Regions from separate parts of the Glutamicibacter sp. 0426 genome, predicted to be linked through region 1. Evidence: riboswitches for the same ligand, from Rfam matches in the RefSeq annotation. Region 1 holds a riboswitch; the other holds the start of a gene.
What was found. A riboswitch is a leader RNA that binds a small molecule or an ion and turns the genes downstream of it on or off. The one in region 1 is predicted to bind S-adenosylmethionine.
Positions count from the first base shown of each region.

Region 2: another riboswitch for S-adenosylmethionine. It lies ahead of BKX98_RS10355 (flavin reductase family protein); the one in region 1 lies ahead of BKX98_RS11450 (acyl-CoA dehydrogenase family protein).

Region 1 covers NZ_MPBI01000004.1:68,387-84,292, reverse strand. Annotated here, with positions in the region: gene ggt (gamma-glutamyltransferase) at 1-537, shown strand, start outside; gene BKX98_RS11455 (LLM class flavin-dependent oxidoreductase) at 621-2,024, opposite strand; gene BKX98_RS11450 (acyl-CoA dehydrogenase family protein) at 2,083-3,414, opposite strand; SAM riboswitch class I at 3,430-3,521, opposite strand; SAM riboswitch class I at 3,789-3,891, shown strand; gene BKX98_RS11445 (ABC transporter ATP-binding protein) at 3,897-4,712, shown strand; gene BKX98_RS11440 (aliphatic sulfonate ABC transporter substrate-binding protein) at 4,797-5,819, shown strand; gene BKX98_RS11435 (ABC transporter permease) at 5,826-6,653, shown strand; gene acs (acetate--CoA ligase) at 6,715-8,676, shown strand; gene BKX98_RS11425 (BCCT family transporter) at 8,761-10,638, opposite strand; gene BKX98_RS11420 (Fur family transcriptional regulator) at 11,301-11,753, shown strand; gene katG (catalase/peroxidase HPI) at 11,834-14,014, shown strand; gene BKX98_RS11410 (methylated-DNA--[protein]-cysteine S-methyltransferase) at 14,102-14,731, opposite strand; gene BKX98_RS11405 (RNA polymerase sigma factor) at 14,728-15,225, opposite strand; gene BKX98_RS11400 (histidine phosphatase family protein) at 15,341-15,901, opposite strand.
Region 2 covers NZ_MPBI01000003.1:438,348-442,853, forward strand. Annotated here, with positions in the region: gene dnaB (replicative DNA helicase) at 1-244, opposite strand, end outside; gene BKX98_RS10355 (flavin reductase family protein) at 1,101-1,601, opposite strand; SAM riboswitch class IV at 1,696-1,813, opposite strand; gene BKX98_RS10360 (NAD(P)-binding domain-containing protein) at 2,101-3,897, opposite strand; gene BKX98_RS17265 (helix-turn-helix domain-containing protein) at 4,010-4,240, opposite strand; gene BKX98_RS10365 (hypothetical protein) at 4,254-4,506, opposite strand, start outside.

The sequences.
Region 1 (15,906 bases):
TACACGTTGACCATCGAGCAGACCGGCGGCTCGGGCATGGTGGTTCCCGGCCGCGGATTCCTGCTGAACAATGAGCTGACCGATTTCTCCACGGTCTACGATCCGCAGGATCCGAACCGTATCGAGCCTGGCAAGCGCCCGCGCTCCTCGATGGCGCCCACCATTGTCCTGCAGGAGGGCGAACCGGTGCTGGCCATCGGTTCCCCGGGCGGTTCAACCATCATCACCACGGTGCTGCAGACCCTGGTGAACCGCATCGACTTGGGCATGAGCATCAGCGAAGCCATCGCCGCGCCGCGGGCATCTCAGCGCAATACGGCCGCGGTCACCGCCGAACCCGAGTTCATCGAATCCTATGGCCCTGCGCTTGAGGCCTTTGGCCACAAGCTCACGCCTGCTGGCGATTCCTTCACCCCGCAGGCTGAAATCGGTGCCGTTGAAGCGGTGGAAATCGCAGCCGATGGCACGCTCACCGCGGCGGCCGAGCCCACCAGGCGCGGCGGCGGTTCGGCCATGGTGCTGGAGCCAACCGAGTAGGCGTGCAGAAAAACGGCGGCCTGCGGCAACATTCTTGCGAAGTTGCCGCAGGCCGCCGCCTATTGCGCGAGCTGGCCAGCCGCTCAGGCCTGGGCGGCCAGCCGGTTGGCGACCTTGTACTGGGCTGCGCGGTGGGTGCCCTTCACGCGGTCCCCCTCGCCGAACAGCTTGTTGCGCAGCGAGCCCTTGGCGTACTCGGTCTTGTATGCGCCGCGCGCTTGCAGCTCGGGAACCACGTACTTCACGACGTCCTCGAAGGTGCCCGGGGTGATTGCGTAGGCCAGGTTGAAGCCGTCCACGTCGGTGTAGTCCACCCAGTCGATGAGCTTCTCGGCGACCTCGGCGCCGGATCCGACGGTGATCGGGCCGAAGCCGCCCACGCCCACCCATTCGGCCAGCTGGCGGATGGTCCACGGCTTGCCCTCGTCGCCGCTGGCCTTCTGGAAGGTTTCGACCGTGGACTGGATGGCGTTGGACTTCACGTTGGCTCCGATGACGTCGTCCGGGCCGTACGTGGACAGGTCAACGCCCATCCATCCGGAGATCAGCACCTGGGCGCCCTCGATGTCGGCGTAGGACTTGTAGTCCTCGAACTTCGCCTGCGCGGCGGCCGAGTCCTCGCCGGTGATGATGGTCTGCATCGCGAAGATCTTGATGTCGTGGCGGTCGCGGCCAGCGGCCTGCGCCGCGTCGCGGATCTTGGTAACGGTGGCCTTGAGCATTTCGCGGGTAGGGCTGGTCACGAAGACCGCTTCCGCGTTTTCCGCGGCGAACTTCATGCCGCGCGAGGAGGCGCCGGCCTGGTAGATCACCGGGGTACGCTGGGTGCTCGGTTCGGTGATGGCGATGCCGGGCACCTTGAAGTACTTGCCCTCGTGCTCGATCGGGTGCACCTTGGCAGGGTCGGTGTAGATGCCGCTGGCCTTGTCGGCCTGCACCGCGTCCTCCTCCCAGGAGCCTTCGAGCAGCTTGTAGACGACCTCAAGGTACTCGTCCGCGTGGTTGTAGCGCTCGTCGTGCTCCATCTGGTCGTCCTGGCCCATGTTGCGCGCGGCGGAGGGCAGGTAGCCGGTGACCACGTTCCAGCCCACGCGGCCGTTGGTCAGGTGGTCCAGGGTGGCCAGGCGGCGGGCGAACGGGTACGGGTGCTCGTAGGCGGTGCCGGCGGTGACACCGAAGCCCAGGTTCTCGGTGACCGCTGCCATCGCGGAGACCAGCATGAACGGGTCGTTGACCGGGGCCTGGGCGCCGGTGCGCAGCGGGGACTCGTTGCTGTCGTTGAACACGTCGTAGGTGCCCAGCACATCGGCCAGGAACAACCCGTCGAACTTGCCCTCTTCCAGCACCTTGGCCAGGTGGGTCCAGTAGCCGATGGTCTTGTAGTCGGCGGCTTTGTCCTGCGGGTGGCGCCACAGGCCCGGCGACTGGTGCACCACGCAGTTCATGTCGAATGCGTTGAATAGGATCTCGCGCTTGTTCTCGCTCATGTCTTTGCCCCCATTAGGTCGATGTTCATGGAAAGTATCTGGTTTGCGTCGCGGGCGCTCAGGCCCGCTGGGTCGAATCTTCGCCGGTGACGGACAGCCGCTGCGGCTGGACTCCGTTGATCTCGTAGTCCCCGACGATGCGCGCCTTGTAGATCGCCGGGTTGTGCGTGGCGATGGTGCGCGCATTGCGCCAGTGCCGGTCAAGGTTGCAGCCGCTTCTGGTGGACGAGGCACCCAGCCCGTCGAAGAGCTTGCTGGTCACCCCGATGGCCAGCGGCTGCACCACGGTTTGGGCACGGTTGGCGGCCAGCTCGCAGACCGCATAGCGTTCCTCGTCGTTCAGTCCCGGATCGCCCAGGGCCGCCTCGACTTCGAGCACCGCGCCGATCACCACCGAGTCAGCGGCGAAGGACTCCGCGGACACCTCGCCCACCAGCTGCAGGACCTGGGGTTCCTGGTACACCGGCACCCCGGTTCCGGTGGTGAAGATGCGGGTGCGTGCCTGCACGGCGCTGCGCAGGTCGTTCAGCGCGGCGCGGGCGATGCCTGCCTGCACGGACATGAGCACCAGCTGGAAGATCGCCGCTTCGGAGTCGTTGCGCTGCTGCGGCATGAAGCAGTCCACCGGGACCTGATGGAATTCGGTGGTGCCGGTTCCGGTCAGGCCCTGGCCGAATCCGTCCCAGTCATCGAGGATCTTGACGCCGCTGCGCTGGGTGGACACCACCGCGATCTGGCGTCCGGCAAGCTCAGGGTGGGCCACCGCAACAGTGGTCCAGTCGGCAAAGATGGTGCCGGTGCAGTAGTACTTCTCGCCGTCGACTACCCAGCGCCCGTCCACGAAGCTGGCCTTCGTATTCAAGGTGCCCAGGGCGTTGCCGCCGCGCTCGGTGTAGGCGTTGCCGATGATCTGCCCGGCGGCGATGCGGGCCACCCACTTCTTGCGCAGCGCCTCGTCTTCCAGTGCCAAGACGTTCTCGACGAAGGCGATATGCGCGCGCCACAGCTGGCCTACATGGGAGTCGGCCTCGGAGAGCTCGATGAGCAGGCGGAAGACATCCACCAGCCGCGCACCGTAGCCGCCGTCGGCCACGGGAAGGCGCAGTGCGCCGAAGCGCTCGCGGTTCAGCAGGCCTACCTGCTCGAAGGGAAGCACGCGGTTCAGGTCGCGGTCCTTGGCGGTCGCGGCGATCTGGGCGAAGACCGGGCGGAAGATTTCGGCCAGTCGGTCGTACTGCTCATCCGCGCCGGGGCCGGGAGTGATCTTCAGCAGCTGCCGGGTGGGCAGCTGCTCCTCGAACTCGTCCAGTTCCAGAGCGCTGGCTTGCGAAGGATCGCTGAGCTGGTTGAAGTCCAGCCCTGGGGCATTCGGTGATTCGCCAATAGGCATAAGGGTTCTCAATTCTTTCCATCGGTCCTGGCGGTAGCACCGTCCCGCTCTTCGGGTGGTTGCTGCGGCGTCGTGGAGCCAGATCTCTCAGCCGCTCTGGATGGGTCGTGATTCATTTGTAACGGTAATAATCCGGCGCTTCCAAGCCGCGAAGTCATATTTCGCCTCAGATTTGGAAGGGCCTATGCTCAAATCCCACAGCCTAATCGCCGTCCCATCGAAGATGAGTTGCACGGATTGGCTTGCAGTCGATCGAACCGGACCTAGGTAAAATAAATAACGAAATTTCTGGGCAATGTGACGCAGTTGTCGAAGATTTTTTCATGTTACGCAAGATTTGCGTCCAAATCGTTCGACTCGCTGTAATAGAAGGGTAACCATCCCGAGCGGCCGAGAGATCTGGCTCTTTGACGCCGCAGCAACCACCTTCGGAGCTCCACCTCCGCAGGCCGGTGCTACCGCCAGGACCGATGGAGATTGATATGGCTCTTACCATTGCAGCGCCCGAGGCAACTTCAACCACCTCAACCGCACTGGACGTCCAATTCAGCAACGTGTCGCGGACCTTCACCACAAAGAAGGAAAGCCGCACCGTGCTGGCCGACATCAACTTGCACATTCCAGCCGGCCAAGTCCTCGCGATCCTAGGAGCCAGCGGCTGCGGAAAATCCACGCTGCTGCGTTCGGTCTCCGGGTTGGACCACCCCTCCACCGGTGACATCCGCACAGGCACCCACGAGGTCAACGGCATCAACGAGCTATGCGCCGTTGCTTTCCAGGAACCACGGCTGCTGCCGTGGCGATCGGTGCGCGAGAACATTGCGCTGGGTCTGGCCCCAGGAACCGAGAAGACCTCTGGCGACGCGCTGATTGATGAGCTGATCGAGCTGACCGGGCTGAGCCATGCAGCCAGCCTGCGCCCGCGGGAGATTTCCGGAGGCATGGCCCAGCGTGTTTCGCTGGCTCGCGCGCTGGCCCGCCGCCCGGGCGTATTGCTTCTCGATGAGCCCTTCGGCGCGCTCGATGCCCTGACCCGCCTGAAGATGCAGGATTTGCTGCTCTCAATTCACGCATCATTCCCCACCACGGTACTCATGGTGACCCATGACGTGGACGAGGCTTTGACCTTGGCTGACCGCGTTATCGTCTTGGGACGCAGCACCGGGAACGGCGCGGTTGGTGTCATCGAAGACCTAGCGATCTCCGCCGGGAAACCGCGCCGGCACACGGACGAGAAGTTCATTGCCGATCGCCTGCACCTGCTGCGCCTGCTCGGCGTCGACCCAACCAACCATTAATCCAGGGAACGCATTGGATCCTCGGCGATCCTTGCTCTTTGCCCTATCGTCCATCCGCTTGCACGCATAATTCTAGGATTCTCCATGCTCTTGAACCGCTTCTCCCGCCGCACCGCACTGTCCGCCGCCGCTTTGCTCATGGGCGCAGTTGCCCTGACCGGCTGCGCTGGCGAAAACGCTACGGCCGACTCCGGTGATCAGACCTTGTCCATCGACTTTGCCACGTACAACCCGCTGAGCCTGGTGCTCAAGGAAAAGGGATGGCTGGATGCGGCCGCCAAGGAACAGGGCGTTGACGTCGAGTGGATCCAGTCCGCAGGTTCCAACAAGGCCAATGAGGCGCTTCGCGCCGGTGCTATTGATGTCGGTTCCACCGCCGGTTCCGCAGCGCTGCTGAACCGTTCCAACGGTGCACCAATCAAGACCGTCGCCCTGTACTCCCAGCCGGAATGGGCAGCCCTGGTAGTGGACAAGGATTCAAAGATCGAGTCCGTTGAAGACCTGGCAGGCAAGACCGTGGCCGCCACCAAGGGCACCGATCCCTACTTCTTCCTGCTCCAGGCTCTGGACACCGCGGGACTGAGCGAAGATGACATCAAGCTGCAGAACCTGCAGCATGCCGATGGCCGCACCGCGCTGGTCAACGGTTCGGTCGATGCCTGGAGCGGCCTGGATCCAATCATGGCCGCCGCCGAAGAAGACGGCGCGCAGCTGGTTTACCGGAACCTGGACTTCAACACCTACGGTGCGCTGAACGCCCGCGAAGATTTCATCGAGCAGAGCCCCGAACTGGCCCAGCTCGTGGTCGACGCCTATGAGAAGGCTCGCGGCTGGGCTGCCGAGAACCCTGGGGAAACCGCTGAGATTCTGGCCGACGTTGCAGGGCTCGAACCAGAAGTTGCCAAGACCGTGATCGAGGAACGCTCCAATCTGGACGTTCCGGCGGTTCCCGACGCCAAATTCACCGGAGTGCTGAGCAACATTGGCCCCACCCTGGTGGCCAGCGGCGATGTTTCCAAGCAGGAATCCGTAGATGAAGCACTGGCAACCCTCGTTGACGACCAGTTTGCCCTCAAGGCAGATGCTACGAAGATCTCCGGAGAGTAAACAGCGATGAGCACCGCAAACGTAGCTGATACCCGGGAAAATCCGACACCTGCCAAGCACAAGGCAGGCATCGCCGCAACGATCCTGCGAGCACCCAAATGGCTGCTTGCGCTGATCCTGCCGCTGGCCACCCTGGCTGTCTGGCAATTCGTCACGGTGAGCGGCACCGTTGCTCCGTGGACGCTGCCGACTCCAGGCTCGGTCGTTGCCGCCGCCTTTGAGCTCCTCGAAGATGGCGATCTTGGCAAGCATATCGGCATTTCCACCCAGCGTGTTCTGCTCGGCTTCGCCTTTGGTTCCCTGCTCGGCCTGGCGCTGGGCGCCTTCGTCGGCCTGTCCAAATTGGCAGATGCGTTTCTGGGCCTGAGCATCAGCGCCCTGCGCGCCGTCCCTTCGCTGGCTTGGGTTCCGTTGCTGGTGCTCTGGATGAAAATGGGCGAAGATTCCAAGGTCACGCTCGTGATCATCGGCGCGTTCTTCCCGGTCTTCACCACCGTCGCCTTGGCATTGCGCCATGTCGATGCCCACCTGATCGAGGCCGCTCGCTCCTTCGGCTTGAAGGGACTGAAGCTGCTGCGCACAGTCCAGCTGCCCGCGGTAGTCCCTTCCATCTTCTCCGGACTGCGCTTGGCACTGGCCCAAGCGTGGCTCTTCCTAGTCGCGGCTGAACTGCTCGGAGCGTCGATGGGCTTGGGCTTCCTGCTCACCGATTCGCAGAACAATGGCCGCCTGGACCGCCTGATCATGACCATCGTGCTGCTGGCCGTCTTCGGAAAAATCACCGATGCCCTGCTATCGATAGCCGAACGCTGGGCGATCAAACGCTGGACCTAGCCCCGGACTAGCTAGCACCGGCTGGCAACGCTATCCCTTCCCCCACCAAAGAAAGTTTGCAATGACCACCGAATTGGCAACAACCTCAGCACCTGAATCAGAGGCGGCACGCCAGGAATTCTGGGACGAAGCGGCGCACCTTTTGGATTGGGACACCCCGTGGCACACCACCAGCCGCATCATTCCGGCTGACCCCCAGGCGCAGCGCGGCCCGGAAATTTCCTGGTATCTCGGCGGCAAGCTGAACGCGGCAGTGAACTGCGCCGACCGCCACGTCGCCGCAGGACGCGGCGAGAAGGTTGCGCTGTACTTCGAAGGCGAACCCGGCGACCGCGTTGCAGTCACCTACAAGAATCTGCATGAGCGGGTTTCCCAAGCTGCCAATGCCTTGGAATCCCTGGGCGTGGTGAAGGGCGACCGCGTGGTCATCTACCTGCCGGTGCTCATTGAAACCATCGTCATCACCTTGGCATGCGCCCGCATCGGCGCCATCCACTCGCTGGTCTTCGGCGGGTTCTCTGCCGAAGCGCTGAAGTTCCGCGTGGAAGACACCAAGGCGAAGGTGCTGGTCACCACCGACGGCCAGTTCCGCCGCGGCACCTCGGTCCCGGTCAAGGACAACGCCGATGCGGCAGTTGCCGGCGAGAACGAAATCGAAAAGGTGCTGGTGATCCGCCGAACCGGAGATGAGATCCCGTGGACCGAGGGCCGCGACGTCTGGTGGCATGAGGTGGTTGATACCCAGTCCACCGAGCACACCCCGGAGTTCTTCGACTCCGAGACGCCGCTGTTCATCATGTACACCTCGGGGACCACCGGCCAGCCCAAGGGCCTGGTGCACACCACCGGCGGCTACCTGACGCAGGCGGCCACCAGCTACAACATGCTGTTCGCCAATCCAGACGAGTCCCAGCGCGAGCACGATGTGCACTGGTGCACCGCTGACCTGGCCTGGGTCACCGCCCACACCTACGAGATCTACGGTCCACTGGCTAACGGCGTCACCCAGGTCATCTACGAGGGCGTGCCCAACGCCCCGCATCCGGGCCGGCACTTCGAGGTCATCGAACGCTACAAGGTCACCAGCTACTACACCGCTCCCACCTTGGTCCGCTCGCTGATGGGCTGGTTCCCCGACGGCATCCCGGCAGAATACGACCTGTCGTCGGTGAAGATCGGCGGCACCGTGGGCGAAGCGGTCAACCCCGAGGCGTGGAAATGGTTCCGCCAGCAGATTGGCCGCGACACCGCGGCGGGCCTGCCCATGGTCGATACCTGGTGGCAGTCGGAGTCCGGCGCGACAGTGCTTTCCCCATTGCCTACGGATGAGCACTTCAAGCCGGGTTGCGCCGCACGTCCGCTGCCGGGCATTTCGGTGGACATCGTTGGCGCCAATGGCCGCAGCATGCCGGCCAACGAGCAGGGAAATATTGTCATTACCCGCACCGGCCCGTCGATGGCCCGTACCGTTTGGGGCAATCCGGCACGCTACTACACCAGCTACTGGGAACAATACGTCGAGCAAGGCTGGTTCCTGGCCGGTGACGGTGCCCGCTTCGATGAGGACGGCGACATCTACATCCTGGGCCGCACCGATGACGTGATCAACATTTCCGGCCATCGGCTGTCCACCATCGAGATCGAGTCGGCGCTGGTCACCAACCCCGGTGTGGTGGAAGCCGGCGTCTGCCCCACCCCGGATCCCAAGACCGGACACGCTGCTACCGCCTTCGTGGTGCCGCTGGACAAGACCCTGATCGCCGAGTCGCCTGATGCGGATCTCGCTGCCCGGCAGGCCGAATTCATCGCCGAGCTTCGCGAGACCGTCGCGGTCCAGATCGGCCCGATTGCCAAGCCGCGTGAAATCGTCCTGGTTCCAGATGTGCCCAAGACGCGTTCTGGCAAGATCATGCGCCGCCTGCTCACCCAGCTGTTCGAGGGCACCACGCTCGGCGACACGACAAGTCTGCAGAATGAGCCGTGCATCCCGGAGATCAACGCGATCTGCCGCGCTCGCGGCTAATCAGCCAGGCCAAGCCTCCAGAGGTTGAATAAAGTGAAGCTTCTTCCCGGAATCGGGAAGAAGCTTCACTTGCTTTGCCGGTAATTACTCCCCGGCAGTTGGCTTCGGGCTCTCGCCGTCGCCCTCAGTTTTCTTGCCGTCCTCCACCGGGTCAATGGTGGCCTCGGTGGCTTCGGTGGCGAAGATCTTCACTTCAGCCTCCTTGCCATCGGCACTGACCAAAGGAATTTCGGTGGTCATCAAGCTGAACTGGCTGCCCTCATGGCGGTCAATCGCCTGGCCCACGGAATGCTCAAGCACCTTGCGGGCCACCTTGTCGCCCAGCACCAGCGGATCGTTGCTCAAGTCCTTCCACAACGCCACGCAGAGCAGCAGCATCACGATGACGAACGGCAGCGCCGAAACAATGGTGATGTTCTTCAGGCCGTTCAATGCCTCCGCCGGATGATCACCGCCAGCCAGCAGCATCACCGCGGCAACAGCACCGGTGGCCACGCCCCAGAAGATCACCGCCTTCTTGGTTGGCTCTTCGGCGCCGCGTTCGCTGAGCGCACCCATCACGATCGAGGCCGAGTCTGCGCCGGTCACGAAGAAGATCGCAATCAGCAGCACGGTGACGACCATCAGCACGGTAGCCACCCAGCCTGCCAGCGGCAGGCGGCCGAGCATGTCGAAGAGGATCAGATCGAAGTTGATGTCTGGGGCGCCATCGACGATATTGGCCAGCTTTTCCCCGGTTTCCCCGGCGCGTTCGGCACGTTCCTGAATGCCGATTGCGCCGCCACCGAAGATCGAGAACCAGATCAAGGTGACAGTCGATGGCACCAGCAGCACGCCGGTAACGAACTGGCGAATCGTGCGGCCGCGGGAGATGCGGGCGATGAACAGGCCGACGAATGGGCTCCAGGAGATCCACCAGGCCCAGTAGAAGACGGTCCACGAGGACAGCCAATCAGACATTGCAACATCGCCAGCCGCCGTGCGCGAAGCCATCTCCGGCAAGTCGCCAATGAAGGAGCCAATGGCGTTGGGGATGACATTAAGGATGAACAGCGTTGGACCGCCAATGAATACGATCAACGCGATGATCACTGCCAGCACCATGTTGGTGTTGGACAGCCACTGGATGCCGCGCTCAATGCCGGAAACAGCGGAAGCAACGAACAAGGCAGTCAAAATCGCGATGATGACCACCAGAACGCCGGAACCGACTTTCTCCATCATCCCGGTGGCCTGGATGCCGCCGCCAATCTGCAATGCGCCAAGGCCCAGCGAACAGGCCGAGCCGAAGAGCGTGGCGATGATAGCCAGGATGTTAATCGTGCGGCCGCCCCAGCCGTGGATGGCGCGGTCGCCGAAGAGCGAGCTGAACATGGCGGAGAACAGCTGCGGGCGTCCCAGCCGGAAGCTGCCGTAGGCCATGCCCAAGCCGACAATCGCGTACATGGCCCATGGGAACAGCGTCCAGTGGAAGAGCGTGGTGCCCATAGCGGTGCTCAGTGCCTCGTTGGTGGAGCCTTCCACGGTTCCCGGAGGAGGCGACATGTAGAAGTACAGAGGTTCGCCGACCCCGTAGAAGACCAGTCCGATGCCCATGCCGGTGGCAAACATCATCGAGATCCACGAAACCGTGGAGAACTGTGGCGATTCACCGTCCTTGCCCAGCGGGATGCGCCCGAAATTCTTCGCTGCTACGACAATAGCGAAGACCGCGAATAATGCGGCGGCGATGACAAAAAGCCAACCAGTGTTGGTGATAACCCAGTCCAAGGCTGCGCTGGAGGCCTTGCCCAGCCCCGACGGGGTGGAGAAACCCCAAATGATGAATGCCAGCGCGATAACGCCGGCGATTCCGAATACCCAATAATCCGTACCGGAAAGGGAGTACTTCTTAGGTCGCCTGTGGCGAACTGAATGCAGTTCCTCGACGAGGTCTACGATTGATTGATCCGTCTGCTTCATTGCGTTCTTCCTTCACTGGTGAGATCCCGTGGAGAAGTTCCAGACGGAATCTGCCCAGCCATCGTTTCTCGAGTCAACGATCGCCATGCAGTGTGATTGATTGCGAATTGCTTTTCGGGTGTCGGTCCGTTGTCTCTAAATCTCGCGTCAGAACTGCCTGAAAGAAACAGCTATTCTGCGCAAATAGCCCGCGAAATGTTCCTGCGAAGTGACCCGATTTAGCACGGAATTGACACGATAAATCCAAAATGGGCCTTTTCCAGCATTGTCGACATCTCACCGAGGGTCAAATCAGATCCTTGATTTCACGCCATTTTCAACGTTGGATACGCACTGGATCAAGATGTTTTCGCTGGTGCCGCGATCCGTGTGAGCTTCCTCGCCTCACTCGGATTTCCGGTTTCCGCTTCCGCTAAATCCTTCCCCGCCCCGAATTACCTCCGAAATCGGAATGAACCATTCTCCACTTCGTTTATTCGTCTCGAATATCCGGAATTCAACAATCACCTCAGCTTCGATTCCCCTCCGCCAAGGCATGCCTCAAAAGGCATACTTACTGCACAGAAGCTCTTTCGGCGCATTGTTGCCACTCACCAACTTGTAACCTGTAATACATTCGAACTTATCTTGACTCATTCAAAATAAGCGGGCATGCTGGTTACATGACATCAAAGGCAGGGATCGAGCAGGTGCTGAAGGCGGCATCGATGCGGGTTACGCAACCCCGCGTTGCGGTACTGTCCGCTGTCACTGCGCACCCGCACGCGGATACCGAAACCATCATTTCGGCCGTTCGCGAAGGGCACCCCAATGTGTCGCACCAAGCTGTCTACGATTCGCTGAAGCTTTTCACGAAGCTGGGAGTCATCCGGCAGATACAGCCGCAGGGCCATATCGCCCGCTACGAAGCCCGCGTTGGCGACAATCACCACCATGTGGTGTGCCGCCAGTGCGGCAAGCTGGCGGACGTCGACTGCGCTGTCGGCGGCGCCCCGTGCCTGCATGCGTCCAACGATCACGGCTTCAGCATCGACGAGGCCGAAGTGATCTACTGGGGCACCTGCCCTGATTGCCAGGCCGCGAATGCGCAGAAAGATGTCGTAGTAACCCCCTAGATTTGCCATCACGCAGGACTCGTTCCCGCGTGGCGGACATGAACCGCACAATCCCCTAAAAAATCCGGAAGGAAGAGCACATGTCTGAGACGACCGCAGGTCAGTGCCCAGTAGTTGGCGCGGGTCGAGTTCACCCAACCCAGGGCAACGCCAATACCGAATGGTGGCCGAACAAGCTGAACCTGAAGATCCTTGCTAAGAACCAGCAGGTATCGAACCCGTTGGATGAGGACTTCGATTACATCGAGGCGTTCAACGCACTGGACATGGAGGCCCTGAAGGCCGACTTGGCCGAGATCATGACCCAGTCCCACGACTGGTGGCCAGCAGACTTCGGACACTATGGTCCGTTCTTCATCCGCATGGCTTGGCACTCCGCCGGCACCTACCGCTCCCACGATGGGCGTGGCGGCGGCGGCGCAGGCCAGCAGCGCTTCGCCCCATTGAACTCGTGGCCAGACAACGTATCGCTGGATAAGGCTCGCCGCCTGCTGTGGCCGGTAAAGAAGAAGTATGGCCAGGCCATCTCCTGGGCCGACCTGATCCTGCTGGCCGGCAACGTGGCTCTGGAGGACATGGGCTTCGAGACCTTCGGCTTCGCCGGCGGCCGCAAGGACGTCTGGGAAGCTGACGACGACGTTTACTGGGGCCCTGAAAAGGTGTGGCTGGACAACGAGCGCTACACCGGCAAGCGCGACCTGGAAGCCCCTCTGGCTGCAGTCCAGATGGGCCTGATCTACGTGAACCCCGAGGGTCCAGACGGCAACCCGGATCCGCTGGCTTCGGCCATCGACATCCGCGAAACCTTCCGCCGCATGGGCATGAATGACGAAGAGACCGTAGCGCTGATCGCTGGCGGCCATACCTTCGGCAAGACCCACGGCGCCCACGCCGATGACAAGATTGGTCCGGATCCAGAAGCAGCTCCGCTGGAAATGCAGGGCCTGGGTTGGAAGAACGGCCACGGCACCGGCAAGGGTGCAGACACCGTGTCCTCCGGTCTGGAAGTGACCTGGACCTACCACCCAACCCGTTGGGACAACGAGTTCTTCCACATCCTGTTCGCTTACGAGTGGGAACTGTTCGAGTCGCCAGCAGGTGCCAAGCAGTGGCGCCCGGTCAACGGCGGCGGAGCCGGCCTAGTTCAGCCTGCGTTCGACACCTTGGAGAAGCGCGAACCGCGCATGCTGACCAGTGACCTGGCACTGCGCTTCGATCCGATTTATGGTCCGATCTCCAAGAACTTCAAGGAGAACCCGGACAAGTTCGCCGACGCCTTCGCCCGCGCCTGGTTCAAGCTGACCCACCGCGACATGGGCCCGAAGTCCCGCTACTTCGGCCCAGAGGTTCCAGCCGAGGACCTGCTCTGGCAGGATCCGCTGCCGGCTGCTCCAGAAACCACCCTGGGTGCCAAGGAAATCGCCGAGCTGAAGTCCCTGATCAACGACGCTGGCCTTTCGGTGCAGCAGCTGGTCTCCACCGCGTGGAAGGCCGCAGCGACCTTCCGTTCTTCGGATAAGCGCGGCGGCGCAAACGGCGGCCGCATCCGCCTGGAGCCGCAGGTTTCCTGGTCAGTGAACCAGCCGGAGCAGCTGAAGCCAGTAATCGCCAAGCTCGAGGAAATCGTTGACCAGTTCAACGCCACCTCCGAGATCAAGGCATCCTTCGCCGATGTTGTGGTCTTGGCCGGCAACGTCGGTGTTGAGCAGGCTGCCCTGGCAGCCGGACAGCAAGTCGAGGTTCCATTCACCCCGGGTCGCGTTGACGCAACCCAGGAGCAGACCGACGTGGAGCAGTTCGCTTGGCTGGAGCCAGTCGCTGACGGCTTCCGCAACTACGACTCCGGTTTCCTGAACTTGCCTAGCGAGTACCTGCTGATCGACCGCGCGAACCTGCTGGGCCTGTCGGCTCCGGAGATGACCGTGCTGCTCGGCGGCCTGCGTGTCATCGGCAACAACTGGGACGGCTCGAACAAGGGCGTCTTCACCGACACCCCGGGCGCTCTGACCAACGACTTCTTCGCGAACCTGCTGGAACTCGGTCTGGAGTGGATCCCGTCGGCTGACGAGCAGACCTACACCACCACCGACGGCCGTTGGACCGGCAGCCGCGTGGACCTGGTCTTCGGCTCCAACTCGGAACTGCGTGCTCTCGCCGAAGTTTACGCCTCGGACGACGCCAAGGAGAAGTTCGTCAAGGACTTCGCTACTGCATGGGCCAAGCTCATGGACGCGGATCGCTTCGAACTGCTGGCCAAGTAGCCGCTAGCTTCTGGCAGATAGTGCTGGGCTGTTGCTCCCCTGGTGGGGAGCAACAGTCCAGCATTTGCTTAAGCCGGCTATGGCCAGTTAAAAAAGCGTCGCCGCGCTGCCTGCGAAGTCCGGGTTTTCAAGTTTCAGCAGCTCCGTCTTGGCTTGCAGTCCTCCCAGATAGCCGCCCAATGATCCATCGGTGCGCAGCACCCGGTGGCAGGGCAACACGATGGGAATCGGGTTGGTGGCGCACGCTGAGCCGACGGCTCGCACCGCCTTCGGCTTGCCGATCTGCTGCGCCAGCTGGGCGTAGCTGAGGGTCTGCCCGTAATCGATATGCCCCAGTTCCAGCTGCACTTGGCGGCGGAACTGCGTAGAGAGCTGCAGATCCACCGGGAGCTCGAAACTGTGCCGTGTGCCCTCGAAGTACTCATCGAGTTGCCGGGCGGTCCCATCCAGGCTCGACTTGTCGCGCAGGATGCGTGGGCTGAGCTTTTCCGAGAGCAGCTCAAGTATCCGGTCGTGGCCCTCGGATTCGAATGCCACCCGCACCAGCCCGGCATCGGTGCTGGCCAGCAGCAATGAACCCACTGGGCTGTCGACCATCCGATAGGCGACATCGACAAGTTCAAGCGCGCGGGCTTTTTCAGCGAGCTGGCCTTGCAGCGAGTCGAGGGTTTGCATTTCAGCGGCCGTCGCCTGCTGCTGATAATTTTTTTCGTTCATGGCTGCTCCCGCCATAGTTCCTGGTCGTCTAGCCGGACCCGCAGGTTCTTGATCCCGTCGGCACCGGCCCTGCGGGCAGCGGCTTCGCTGCCCGAAAGGATTTCGGCAATTTGCGCGTAGCTCATCCCGCCCAAGTACCGATAGGCCACGACCTGCCTTTGCTTGCCGGGAAGCTGATTCACCTCGTGCCAGAGCTGAAGATTGTCCAACTGCAGATCCGGCCGGTTCATCCCGGACGCGGGACCATCCATGTCCTGGTCATTAAGGATCTCCGGCTTATGCTTGCGCAACTCGTCAATGGCCTTGTTCCGGGCAATGCGCACCAGCCACGCCAGGACATTGGCATCATCTGGCAGCTGCGGGTACGCCTTGAGCGCGGCGAGGAAGGTTTCGGACCAGGCATCTTGCGCGCGGTGCTCATCCAGCAGGGCGCGGCAAACACGCAGGACGTTCAGTCCATAGTCTTGGACTATCCGCTCGAATGGTGCTTGCATGGCTCTCCTGGGATTTCGCGACCTGCTGGCCTCTCACCATGTAAACGCAACGGCCACCTGTTCTGTGAGGTGTGAATGAAAAATTTTGTCATTCACCCCGCTGCCGCACGGATTCCTAGAATGCCACCAAGTCGGATTCACCGGCGAGCTGCTCAAGCCGGGCCAAATCCACGTCGATAATTTCGCCATTCTCCACGCCTTGGGCTTGCCTGGTTCCTGCCAAGGCGTCGCGAATGGTGCGCATGGTGGCCCCATGGCTCACAATCATGATCTTGCGTCCGGTATGCTTGCTGGCTAGGCCCAGCAGCGCTGGCACCGCGCGGTTCAAGATGTGCGCACGCGGCTCAATCTGGTCTGCGGCGGCAGCCGATTCCTCGTCGCTGACCTCCGCCATGATCCGGCCCTCCAGCGGGCCGAAACCGCGTTCAATGAGTTCCGGAACTGCGTTGCCCGTTTCTGCCCCGATCTGCTGGGCAATCAGCACGGCAGTTTCCCGGGCACGCGCCAAAGGGGATGCCAGAATGAGCGAAAAGTCTTGGCCGATGAGCTTGCGCCCGACTTCGCGAGCTTGCTCGCGTCCGGTTTCGTTCAGCGGGATGTCGGTTTGCCCCTGCAGTCGGCCTGCAAGGTTCCAATCGGTCTGCCCGTGTCGAACCAGTGCCAGCGAAGTATCCATGACTC
Region 2 (4,506 bases), on a different contig from region 1:
GCAAGTCGGCTACGGTGACCGCATCGGCTGGCTCGCCGCGGCCGTAGAGGTCAACGATTGCCTCGTAGATGGATTCGTGGGAGGGACGGTAGAAGTCGGTGCCGCGGATGGATTCAACGACGTCGGCAATCGCATCCTTGGAAAGCATCATGCCGCCGAGCACCGACATTTCGGCCTCGATATCCTGTGGCGGCTTGCGCCCTGCGTCGGATTCCCGTCCTTCGTAAACCGGCTCAGCACTCATTGCAGACACTTCCATCCCCTATTGACCCGCTGGGAAAATTCTCCTTGCCCTCATGGCAACGCTTCATCATGTCAGTCGATACGGACATTTAGCTGTAAAGCGCCTGTGGATATTTCTCTCCCGAAGCCAACACTAGGGCTGTTATTAACAGGCGTAAACCTCATTATCCACAGAATATGTGGATAACACACCGCTACCTGTGGACTCCCCTGTTCACAGTCTGGGGAGAACCCTGTGGATTACCCCACTCTACACACCGGTAACACCGATTGACTAGGCTGTTTGCATTTTCACACTTGTGGAAAGAAAGTTAATTCATTGAAGGTCATGCCAACCACATCGAGGTTATCAACACCCACAATCGCCCAGTTTCCGGGGTTTTTGCTCCTTTGTTCACATTTCCCCACACTTCATCCACAGTTTTGTGGATAACACTGTGGATACTGTTAATTCTGCAAAACCCTTAGTCACCACGGATTATTGTTCGCTATCAAGACTCCGAGCCCGAAGTAGTTCACAACCGACAAGAATTTCATCGCTCAGGGCCGTGGATAACTTGATGTCGCCGACGTGGCGTTGCGTGAATTTGAAGCCGTAACTGGGCTCTTGGCGCACTGCCGCCGATTTACCTCCGCAATCAGCTGCAGTGGAAGTGCAATTACACGTCGAACTTGCCCGCAGTGCATGGGCTGCATGTAGTCCAGGGTTGCTGCCGGTGCGCCCGGAGATCAAGAGGCATCGCGCCTAGTTTTCAGATTGGCGCAAGGATAAAGTGATTCCGCAGGCCTCGAAATCAAAAAAGCTTCGGCCAGATCAATACGTTGATCTGGCCGAAGCTTTGGAAGTTCAGAAGGGCTTAGACGAGCTCGGGAACCGGCAGTGAATGGAAGCGCGAATCGTGGAAGATCTGCGGTGAGTGCTTCGAGATGCGGTGCCCGTGCACTTCCATCAAGATCACCCAGTGATCCCCCGCTTCGACCTCGTTGTAAATCGAGGTTTCCAGCCACAGCGTGGACTCGTTAATGAACAGTGCGCCCTGCTCCGAGGAATAGGTGTCGATCCCGCGGAATCGGTCGCCGTTCTTCGACGCGATCTGAGCACACACTCCTTCATTGCGTTCGCTGAGCACCGAAACGCCGATGCGGCCAGCGTTGCGCAGTTTTGGCCACGTATTCGATGATTTCTGCACGGCGAACATCACCAGTGCTGGCTCGAGGGAAACACCCACGGTAAATGACGAAGCCACAATGCCGGTCTTCTCGCCATCCAGTTCTGCACAGAGGGCGGCTACGCCTGACGGATGCTGAGCGAAAACCTTGCGCAGGGTCAACGGGTCAAGTTCAAGATTCAATGACATGGCTCGATTCCTTCGGGTCTTGCCCACCGCGCAGTAGTCCGCACGCCGGAGCTTCTTGCTTCTCGAAGCCGCCAGAGTTGGAGTTCCGCGCCGTGTGCGGTACTTGTTCCAGCACGTTTTTGCGTGGAACCGAATCCTCACCTGGAGCACCCCACTACCGTTGAGAGGGTTGCCGATCAGCAAGCCAGGGCTTATAGCTGATGCTCTTGATTCTGCTTAAAACAATATGGGTGATTACGAAGCAGCGTCAAACAATTCACTTCTTAAATCGAAATACTCCGTCATTCATTCGGTGAACCGCGGTCATTTCTGGTCGCAATCGCTCATTTGTTCGCCACACATCATGTCCTGCTCGCCTTAATGCTGAGGAAGCGGCTTGCAACGGAATCCCTGACCGGTTCGGCCCCCAGTACCTGTTCTGCCGGTTGGCAACGAGCCTCGGCCCGCCCGGACCAATCACGGTCCAGGCGGGCCGGGAAACCTCAGGTACTTCCGCGCTTCAGAGCCGGTGGAAGCTTTCGGCGAGTGCGTACACCGGGGTGTCCAGCCCCTCGTAGCGGGCCTTGAGCTGCAGCCCGAGGTACTTGGAGTAGTGGCGCGACTGGTGCAGGTTGCCGCCGTGGAACCACAGGTTCTTGACCCTGGTCGGCTTCCACATGTTGCGCAGCTCCCCCTCCCACGGTCCGGGATCCTTGGTGGTGCCCGACCCCAGTCCCCAGCACTTGCCCACCTCGTCGGCGACCTCCTGGGATATCAGCTGCGCGGCCCAGCCATTCATGGAGCCGTAACCGGTCGCGTAGACCACCGCATCGGCGGGCAGCTCGGTGCCGTCGGCCAGTACCACGGAATGCTCGGTCAGGTGCGAGACTTCTCCCTTGGCAAGGGCGATGGAACCATCGGCCACCAGCTCCGAGGCGCCGATGTTGATGTAGTAGCCCGAACCGCGGCGCAGGTACTTCAGGAACAGGCCCGAGTCGTCGTCCCCGAAGTCCAGATCGAACCCGGCATCGGTCAGCGACTGGTAGAACTGAGCGTCATCCTCGCGGATCTGGGCGAAGGCCGGCTTGTGGAACTCGGGCAGAACCTTGTACGGGATCGAGGCGAAGATCAAGTCCGCGGTATTGTGGTCGATCGCGTTGGCCAGCGCCTCCTCCGAGTACAGCGGGCCGAGCACGGTCTTCATCAGCGATTCGGAACGCACGATATGGGTGCTGGAGCGCTGCACCATGACCGGCTTCGCTCTGTTGTTCACCAGGTCGGCGCAGATGTCGTGAGCTGAATTGTTCGACCCGATCACCACCACGTTCTTGCCCCGGTAGGCCTCGCCGCCAGGATGGGTCGAAGAGTGGTTCTGCTCGCCGGCGAAGATGTCCTGCCCCGGGTACTGCGGCAGGTTCGGGATGCCTGACATGCCGGTGGCCAGGACCAGATGGGTGGGGCGCAGGGTCAGCGGCTGGCCGCCGCGGATGACGTCGACGATCCAGCCCTCGCCTTCGGAGTCCTTGCGTGCGCCCACCGCCTCAGTCAGGGACCAGTAGTCCAGCTCCATGAGCTTTGTGTAGCACTCCAGCCAGTCCCCCATCTTGTCCTTCGGGGTGAACACCGGCCAGTGGTCGGGGAACTCGATATACGGCATGTGGTCGTACCAGACCGGGTCGTGCAGGGCCAGGGAGTGGTAGCGCGAACGCCACTGGTCGCCGGGCTTGGGATGCTTGTCGATGATCAGCGCGGGCACGCCCATGCGCTTCAGCCGCGCACCCAGGCCGATGCCGCCCTGGCCGCCGCCGATGACCAGGACATAGGGCTGCTCAGTGATTCCCAAGGATTCCTGGGCCTTCTTCCGCCGGTCCAGCCAGTTCTCCGAGACCATGTCCGCCCCGTGGTCCGCCCCCAATTCGCGGCGCGCCCCGGAAGGCTCGGGGAAGTCGCGCAGTCCTTGCGCGGTGGACAGCATTGTCCAGCCCAACCCGTCGCGCAACCGGAACAGGCCCTTGCCCTGCACCGCATCGTTCTCGAAGGTGAACCAGGCCTCGATGACGCCCTCGGCTTCCGTGGCGTTGGTCACCTGCAGGTTGCGCGGCCAGGCCCCGGCATCGATGCCCAGCAGCATGGACTGGATGCCGTCGCGCCCCTCCGCGGTATGCAGGTTCCAAGTCAGCGAGGTCAGGTCGCGCCAGTAGGATTCCTCGCCGAACATTTGCACTGCGGCGGCGGAATCACTGGCCGACAACGCCTGCTGCAGCTTCGCCAGCCATGATCGTGCCTGGGTTTCCGGGGAGTTCTCGGCCATCGTCATCACTTCATTTCTTTCTGGAACCGTCTAATTGGTGCGTCAGGTGCCCTGCCGCGTGGAATCCAGATTATGACGTGGATCACAAGAAGAAAGGGTTGCAAAAGGTTGCGCGATGTCAGCAGGAGAAGACCACCGGCACGGTCAGCCGGTATGGGCGCGCGGCGATGATTCCGCCGAGCTTGGCACGCAGCCGTGACACCTCGGCGCGCACCGTCACCGCACTCACGGGCCTAGGCCACAGCTCAGCGAGCCCGTCCGCATCGACACCCTGGTGCCGACGGGCTAGAAGCTCCAGGATCTGCCAATGCCGCCACCCCAGGGGCACTTCGGTGCGTTCCGAGCCCACGCTGATCACCACCTTAGGCACCGGGCCGGAGCACAGTTCCAGCACTACCCGCTCCGCAACGGGACGCAGTAACCATCCCCCGGGGACCGGTGCGGCGTGCATGGCGCCCAGACCGCGTACCCAGACGTTGCCCTCCTGCAGCCCCCCCAGGCACAGGGAGGCGTGCCGGGCAGTCGAATCCTCGGCTGGCGGCCACGGCAAGATGCCCATCCACCAGCACGTAGCGTCCGCCCGGGCCATCCACGGCACTGCGCAGCTCGTCCAGC